Linked DNA regions of Methylotuvimicrobium sp. KM2. The protein of the gene in region 1 interacts with the protein of each later gene in a pairwise test. Links are inferred from orthologs where the notes say so. Each region holds a gene or a part of one and is shown on either strand. Other genes may lie near its edges. The genes, in order: WJM45_RS11110 and WJM45_RS07455.

The links.
Region 2: the proteins of WJM45_RS11110 (region 1) and WJM45_RS07455 interact in binary tests that used the Escherichia coli proteins (3 or more experiments, as listed by UniProt). The link is inferred for Methylotuvimicrobium sp. KM2 from one-to-one orthologs.

The regions. Positions count from the first base shown.
Region 1 is NZ_CP150634.1:2,617,490-2,621,155, reverse strand. Bases 19-3,354 are described here. They hold WJM45_RS11110 (2-oxoglutarate dehydrogenase E1 component), read right to left. Parts: upstream 3,045-3,354; coding sequence 219-3,044; downstream 19-218. Other genes in these bases: WJM45_RS11105 (DUF2914 domain-containing protein), read left to right, coding at 3,198-3,354; odhB (2-oxoglutarate dehydrogenase complex dihydrolipoyllysine-residue succinyltransferase), read right to left, coding at 19-217. Outside these bases: more of odhB, read right to left, coding at 1-18; more of WJM45_RS11105, read left to right, coding at 3,355-3,666. UniProt on the Escherichia coli protein: E1 component of the 2-oxoglutarate dehydrogenase (OGDH) complex which catalyzes the decarboxylation of 2-oxoglutarate, the first step in the conversion of 2-oxoglutarate to succinyl-CoA and CO(2).
Region 2 is NZ_CP150634.1:1,743,680-1,746,919, forward strand. The notes cover bases 144-3,053. They hold WJM45_RS07455 (ATP-binding cassette domain-containing protein), read right to left. Parts: upstream 2,586-3,053; coding sequence 702-2,585; downstream 144-701. Other genes in these bases: WJM45_RS07445 (universal stress protein), read right to left, coding at 144-179; WJM45_RS07450 (hypothetical protein), read right to left, coding at 204-698; WJM45_RS07460 (YcxB family protein), read right to left, coding at 2,594-3,053. Outside these bases: more of WJM45_RS07445, read right to left, coding at 1-143; more of WJM45_RS07460, read right to left, coding at 3,054-3,118. UniProt on the Escherichia coli protein: Genetic data indicate it may be involved in ribosome assembly or function.

The DNA.
Region 1 (3,666 bases):
GCACTTCGCTGCCGACAACAATGTCGCCGTCATTTTTCAGGATTTTCGTTAAAACGCCTGATTCGGGCGCAGGCACTTCGAGCACGACTTTATCGGTTTCGAGATCGACGAGATTTTCGTTTTTTGTGACTCTATCCCCGGGTTTTTTTTGCCAGTTAATGAGTGTGGCATCGGAAACGGATTCAGGCAGATTAGGAACGAGGACTTCAATGCTCATGTTATTTTCCTGTGTGTTTTCCAAATAAAGCGGTGTTAACAACTTGTTGCTGTTGTTCAAGATGCTTCTTGAAATTGCCTACGGCGGGTGCTGCGGATGCGGGGCGCCCGGCGTATTGCAGATTGATTTCGGTTGCCAACGTATCGACGAAATGGTGTCGGATCTGATACCAAGCACCTTGATTTTTAGGCTCTTCTTGACACCAAATCAAGTGTTCCAAATTCGGGAAGCGTTCGATTTCTTGTTTAAACCGATTATTTGGAAACGGGTACAGCTGTTCTATCCTGACAATGGCAACATGGTCGAGTTCGTGCTCCCGTCTGGCTTCCAAAAGATCATAATATACTTTGCCTGAACATAATATCAGTCGGGTTACTTTATCCGGTTTAATAGGGTCTATTTCGCTGATAACCGTTTGGAATCGCCCTTTAGTGAGGCATTCCAGTGTCGACACGGCGAGCTTATGACGCAATAAGCTTTTCGGAGTCATGACGATTAACGGTTTACGATAAGGGCGGAGTAATTGCCGGCGAAGTAGATGAAAGATTTGTGCCGGAGTCGTCGGTGCGCAAACCTGGATGTTTTGTTCGGCACAAAGCTGAAGATAGCGCTCCAGTCGGGCGGAGGAATGCTCGGGGCCTTGTCCTTCGTAACCGTGCGGCAGCAGCATCACGAGACCGCTCAAACGCCCCCATTTGGTTTCGCCGGAACTAATAAATTGATCGATAACCACCTGGGCTCCATTGGCGAAATCGCCGAACTGTGCTTCCCAAATTACCAGGGTTTCAGGGGCGGTAGTACTGTAGCCGTATTCAAAACCCAATACGCCTGCTTCGGAAAGTAACGAGTCGTAAATGTAAGCTCGGCCTTGTTCGGAATCCAGGTGATTGATCGGCAGATAAGTTTTGCCGTCAATTTGGTTATGTAAAACGGCATGTCTGTGAAAAAAAGTACCGCGCCCCACATCTTGCCCGGTCAAGCGGACATTGCGTTTTTCCAGTAGCAAGGTTGCATAAGCCATGTTTTCGGCAAATCCCCAGTCCAGCGGTTGAGCGCCGGCGGCCATTTTATTTCGGCTGTCCATGATTTTGGCAACTCTGGGGTGTAATTCGAAACCGGTCGGCAGGCACTGTGACTTTTTATTACAGAACCGAAGTACATCGAGCGATACCGAGGTTTTACAAGAAGCCGTCCACTTGGCGTGATGGTATTTTTCCCATAGCGCCGAGTAGGAATACACCTTGTTACTGAGAACCGGCCTGGAGACTACCATCCCGGCTTCCAGCATCGAAACGTAGTCGTTTTCGATATTTTGATCTTCTTCCTGTGTGATCAATGCTTCGGATATAAGTTTTTGGGTATAGATTTGGCGTGTGGTCGGATGTTTGCGAATTTTTTGATACATCAATGGTTGGGTCGTTGCCGGTTCATCCGCCTCATTGTGGCCTAGTCGCCGATAGCATATTAGATCGATGACAATATCCCGATTAAAAGTCATACGGAAGTCCAAGGCAAGCTGAGCGACGAACGACACGGCTTCCGGGTCGTCACCATTGACATGGAAGACCGGGATTTGCGCCATGCTGGCAATATCGGTGCAGTAATAGGTCGAACGGGCATCAAGGGGGTTGCTGGTGGTGAAGCCAACCTGGTTGTTGATGACGACATGAATAGTTCCGCCGGTAGAATAGGCACGGGTCCCAGCCATGTTTAAGGTTTCCATGACAACACCTTGTCCGGAAAATGCGGCATCGCCGTGGATTAAAATAGGTAGGATGGTGTTGAAGCTATTGGGACCGTAACGATCTTGGCGTGCTTTAACCGAGCCTTCGACGACCGGATTGATGATTTCCAAATGCGATGGGTTGAAAGCCAACGTGACATGAATGGGTCCGCCGGGGGTGGCGATATCCGAGGAAAAGCCCATGTGATATTTAACGTCGCCGGAATTCATGCCGGGCGTTGATGTGTGCATCCCTTTGAATTCCTCGAATAAAACGCTCGGATTTTTTCCTAAGATGTTGACCAGGACATTTAAGCGGCCGCGATGGGCCATGCCGATGACGACTTCTTTGATTTGCTTATCACCGCCGCGTTGCACGATATTATCTAAAAAAGGGATCAGAGACTCGCCCCCTTCCAGAGAAAATCTTTTTTGCCCTACGAATGTACGGTGCAAGTATTTTTCGATGCCTTCCGCCGCGGTCAGCTGCTTGTGGATGGAGAGTTTTTCTTCGGCTGTTAAGTTTGGCTTGGCGCGGGTGCCTTCAAGACGGTTTTTGATCCAACGTTTGACATCGGTATCCACGATATGCATGTACTCGCTTCCGATGCTTCCGCAATAAATTTCTTTTAATCTACCTAGAATTTCTCTGAGCGGAAGTCTGTCTTCTCCATATAGGGTACCGGTATCGAATAACGTATCCATATCGAGCTCGGTCAGTCCGTAATATGCAGGCTCAAGATCCGGAACGGAAGGAATCGATTTATTCAGTGGATTATTGTTGGCAATTTGATGGCCTCTAACCCGGTAATGATTGATAAGCCGCGCGACCGCAGATTGTTTTTTTACGCTTTCTTCGGTAAAGCCTTGCAGCTTAGCTAGACGGCCTTGAGATTGCTGGGCTAGGTTGGCGAATCTGTCAACAATCGGGCTATGGATGATTTCCTGTGCCATGCCGTTATGCAGCTTCTTAAATGTGTGTCTCCAACTCGGGTCGACCGAGTCGGGGTTTTGCAGATATTTTTCATATAAGTCTTCGATAAATACGGCGTTTCCGCCATAAAGTGCGGAAGATTCTTGAAATAACTTGAGGAGGTCGCTCATGGATGATTTCCGTTTAATCTGAAGCTGATGCCGATATCTTAGGGGGAAAATGCTATATTACCAAGTAGTAAAGTGCCGTTGTTATAAAAAATCAGCCTACATGACTGATGGTGGCGGCGCAAGGTTCTGACTTACGAAGACCGGGATAAGTTTATGGCAAATGCAAAAAAAATTGTAATCAAAATTAATCGATCCGGAAGCGAACAAAGTAATATGCCGAGAAACTCGGCGCCTTCCGAAATTGTTATTTGGAATGTCAGGCGAATCGTATTGGCTGTGATTATTGCTATTGCATTTATAGTAATTCCTTATTTTTATCTAAGTAATGGATTAGAAGATAAAGTCGACAAAAAAGCCGAACAGGTTTCGTCTGAAGTCATAGAGAAAGAATCTTCTCTTATTGAAAAAAAAGATCAACCGATTTCCGAAAAAAATCATCAGATTAAAGAGGTTGTTCCTGAGTTGACAAAAGAAGCTCCAGTTGACCGGCGATTTAAGACAATCAATCATTATAAGATTACTCGGGGCTTATTAACTAATGCCATCGTTAATAAAGAACCGGTAAAAGAGTTGATTCCACCCTTCAGTATCGGAGATAAAAAGCCAATTCATCTCTATTATT
Region 2 (3,240 bases), 870 kb from region 1 along the record:
TCGATTTCATAGGGAATAATCGGCCCGTTCACGGTGTCGACAATCGGAAGGTTATCGACCACATGCAACAGGCTTATTTTAGCTTGGTATTTATCGGCCAAGTCGCATGCACGTTCGGCAATGGCATCGGTATGATCGGAAAAGTCAACCGCGAGCAAGATATGGGTATAATTTTTCATAAAATTTCCATTAGAAGCGCCAGGTTAGGGAAACAGCTGAGCCATGAGCCAATAAGAAGCCATGATATACAAGAATGCGATACCCAGTCCAAAGCTAAAGGATTCGGACAAGGCATGGCGGACTATGTGTCCGGTAATTAGCCAATGCCAGATCATTAACGCGACTAGTGCCGCGAAGGCTAAAAGCGAGACTCGGCCGGTCGTCATGCCGGCGATAATCGGGAGCGCGAAGAAACTGATCAAGGCATCGGTTCCAAACAGCGCGCACGATGTCTGCACAAAACGGCCGGGTTTTCGTGAAATGAGCAATATGATCTTGGCAAATGCCAGCAATAATAAGGCGCCGACCGATACCTGTATAATTGCGTTAAACCAGTCGCTATCGATATACAGCATCAAAAAATCCAGTATGGCATAGGCCATAATAGAACTCAGCAGCAAAGCCTGCGAATAAGGGAGGTCTTGCGGGCCTTTCCGAAATCGGCAAAGATCGAAAAATAGCATGACCCATTCGTACATAAGTTAGCCGGCTTCTTCGAGTTTGGTTTCGGCTTCGAGCCATTCCGTTTCGGCTTCTTCAAGTTCCTTATCGATCCGAGTTTTGCTTGTCAGTAGCTGTTTTAAGCGTTCTTTCTCCTGGTCCTGATAAACAGCCGGATCGGCTAATTGCTGCTCTATTTCGTATTGTTCCCGGTGTAGTTTTTCGACCGCGAGTTCGGCTTTTTTCAATGCATCGAGCAATGGCTTGTTTTTCTGCCGGCGTTCGGCTTCAAGTTTGCGCTGGTCTTTTCGAGAAAGCGATTGGCTGACGGCTTCTTCGGGCGATTCTTCGCTTTTGGTTTGTTCGGTCAGCCAGGAACGGTAGTCGTCCAGATCGCCGTCGAAAGGTTGGACTTTACCGTCTGCAACCAACAGCAATCGATCGGTGACCGAACGCAGCAAATGTCGGTCGTGCGAGACGATCAGCATGGCGCCTTCGTAATCTTGCAGCGCAATACTCAAAGCATGGCGCATTTCCAAATCGAGATGATTGGTCGGCTCGTCCAGTAGCAATAGATTCGGGTTTTGATACACCAAAATCGCTAAAACCAAGCGTGCTTTTTCGCCTCCGGAAAAGGGGCCGACAGGTTCCAGTACTTTGTCGCCCCTAAAATCGAAACCACCGAGATAATTGCGTAAATCCTTTTCGGTCGCTTGTTTATCGAGTCTTTGCAGATGCTGCAGCGGACTTTCATCGATTCGCAATTGCTCGAGTTGATGCTGGGCGAAATAGCCGATGTTCAATGCGTCGGCGGTCAGTATTTCGCCGGCCAAAGGCTGCATTTCTCCGGCTAGTACTTTGATTAAACTGGATTTGCCTGCACCGTTGGGACCTAATAAGCCGATTCGATCGCCGGGAGCGAGCGTCAATTCCGCACCGTCGATCACTATTGTCGTTCCGTAACCGATACCGGCCTCTTGCAATTTGAGCAGCGGGTTAGGCATTTTTTGGGGTTTACGGAAACTGAAATTAAAAGGCGAATCGACATGCGCTTGAGCGATGAGTTCCATGCGTTCAAGCGACTTGATCCGGCTTTGCGCTTGTTTGGCTTTGGTGGCCTTGGCTTTGAAACGGTCGACAAAACTTTGAATATGAGCGATTTCGCGTTGTTGTTTTTCGAACGCGGATTGTTGCTGCGCGAGTTTTTCCGCGCGCATTTTTTCGAAAGCGGAATAATTGCCGGTATAAAGTTCGATTTTTTGTTGTTCAATATGCGCGATGTGGCTGGCGATGGCATCGAGGAAGTCGCGATCGTGCGAGATCAAAAGCAAGGTGCCGGGATATTTGCAAAGCCAATCCTGCAGCCAAATGACCGCATCCAGATCGAGATGATTGGTTGGTTCGTCGAGCAGTAAAAGATCCGAACGGCACATCAAGGCTTGCGCCAGATTCAAGCGCATGCGCCAACCGCCCGAAAACGAAGAGACCGGGTTGTGTTCTTGATCCGGGCGAAACCCTAATCCGTTCATCAATCGGGCGGCGCGAGCTTCGGCGGTGTAACCGCCGATGATATCCAAGGCCGCATGCAATTCAGCCAGTTTTAGCCCGTCGCCGCTTTGTTCGGCTGCGCTTAACTGTTTTTGCAGTCGTCTTAACTCTTGATCCCCATCGATCACGTAATCGATCGCCGAACAGGCGACCGCCGGCGTTTCTTGCGCGACATGCGCGACTTCGATGCCCGGCGGCATCGAAAAGTCGCCTTCATCGGTGTGCAACTCGCCCCTAAGTAATGCGAAAAGGCTGGATTTTCCCGCGCCGTTCGTACCGGTCAGGCCGACTTTTTGGCCTTGATGAATCGTAAAAGACGCTTGGCTGAACAAAACGTTAGGGCCGCGTCTCAAGGATACGTTTTTAAAGTTCAACATGCTTGGGTTTAGCCTTTTCGATCGATCATACTCTGCACTTGCTCGGCAAATTCTTTCAGTTTGCCTTTTTTAACGGTTTTTGCCGGAATCACCAACGCCGTATTGAGACTAATAAAAATATAGACATAATGCTCGCCTTCTTGTTCGACCCGGATCAATTCGTTCCACGGCATTTTGTGTTTGCCGCTTGGCGATATTTCGAGTAAATGATCGGGTTCTATCTTGAGCGTATATCGGCCGAACATATCGGCTTTTTCTTTTTCGGTGTAGTTTTTCATGATTTGGCGACGCATGTCGAGTAGCATAATTTTCGGCGAGAGCAGCGCCCAAAGGATGGCAATGCTGGAAATATAGGCCGCCGTCATCATATCGCCGTAGTACAAATAATAAAAAATACCGATAATCACTAGCGCACCGGGGAAAACTAGCCGGTTTTTACGGATGTTATTTAGGACTTCGTCGTTTTGTTGCAGTTGGACTTCGTTGAAATGGATTAAATCCTCTTCACGAAAAATGTATTCAATTTCAAACATGATAATTATTAAAGGTATGTGGTTTGTAAAAAAGGAGCTGATTGAGTCTGGTTTTTAGGAATGTGCACAAAATAATTGTTACAAGTATACCCATAGCAGATCAAAATTCGGCGCCGGGGTGT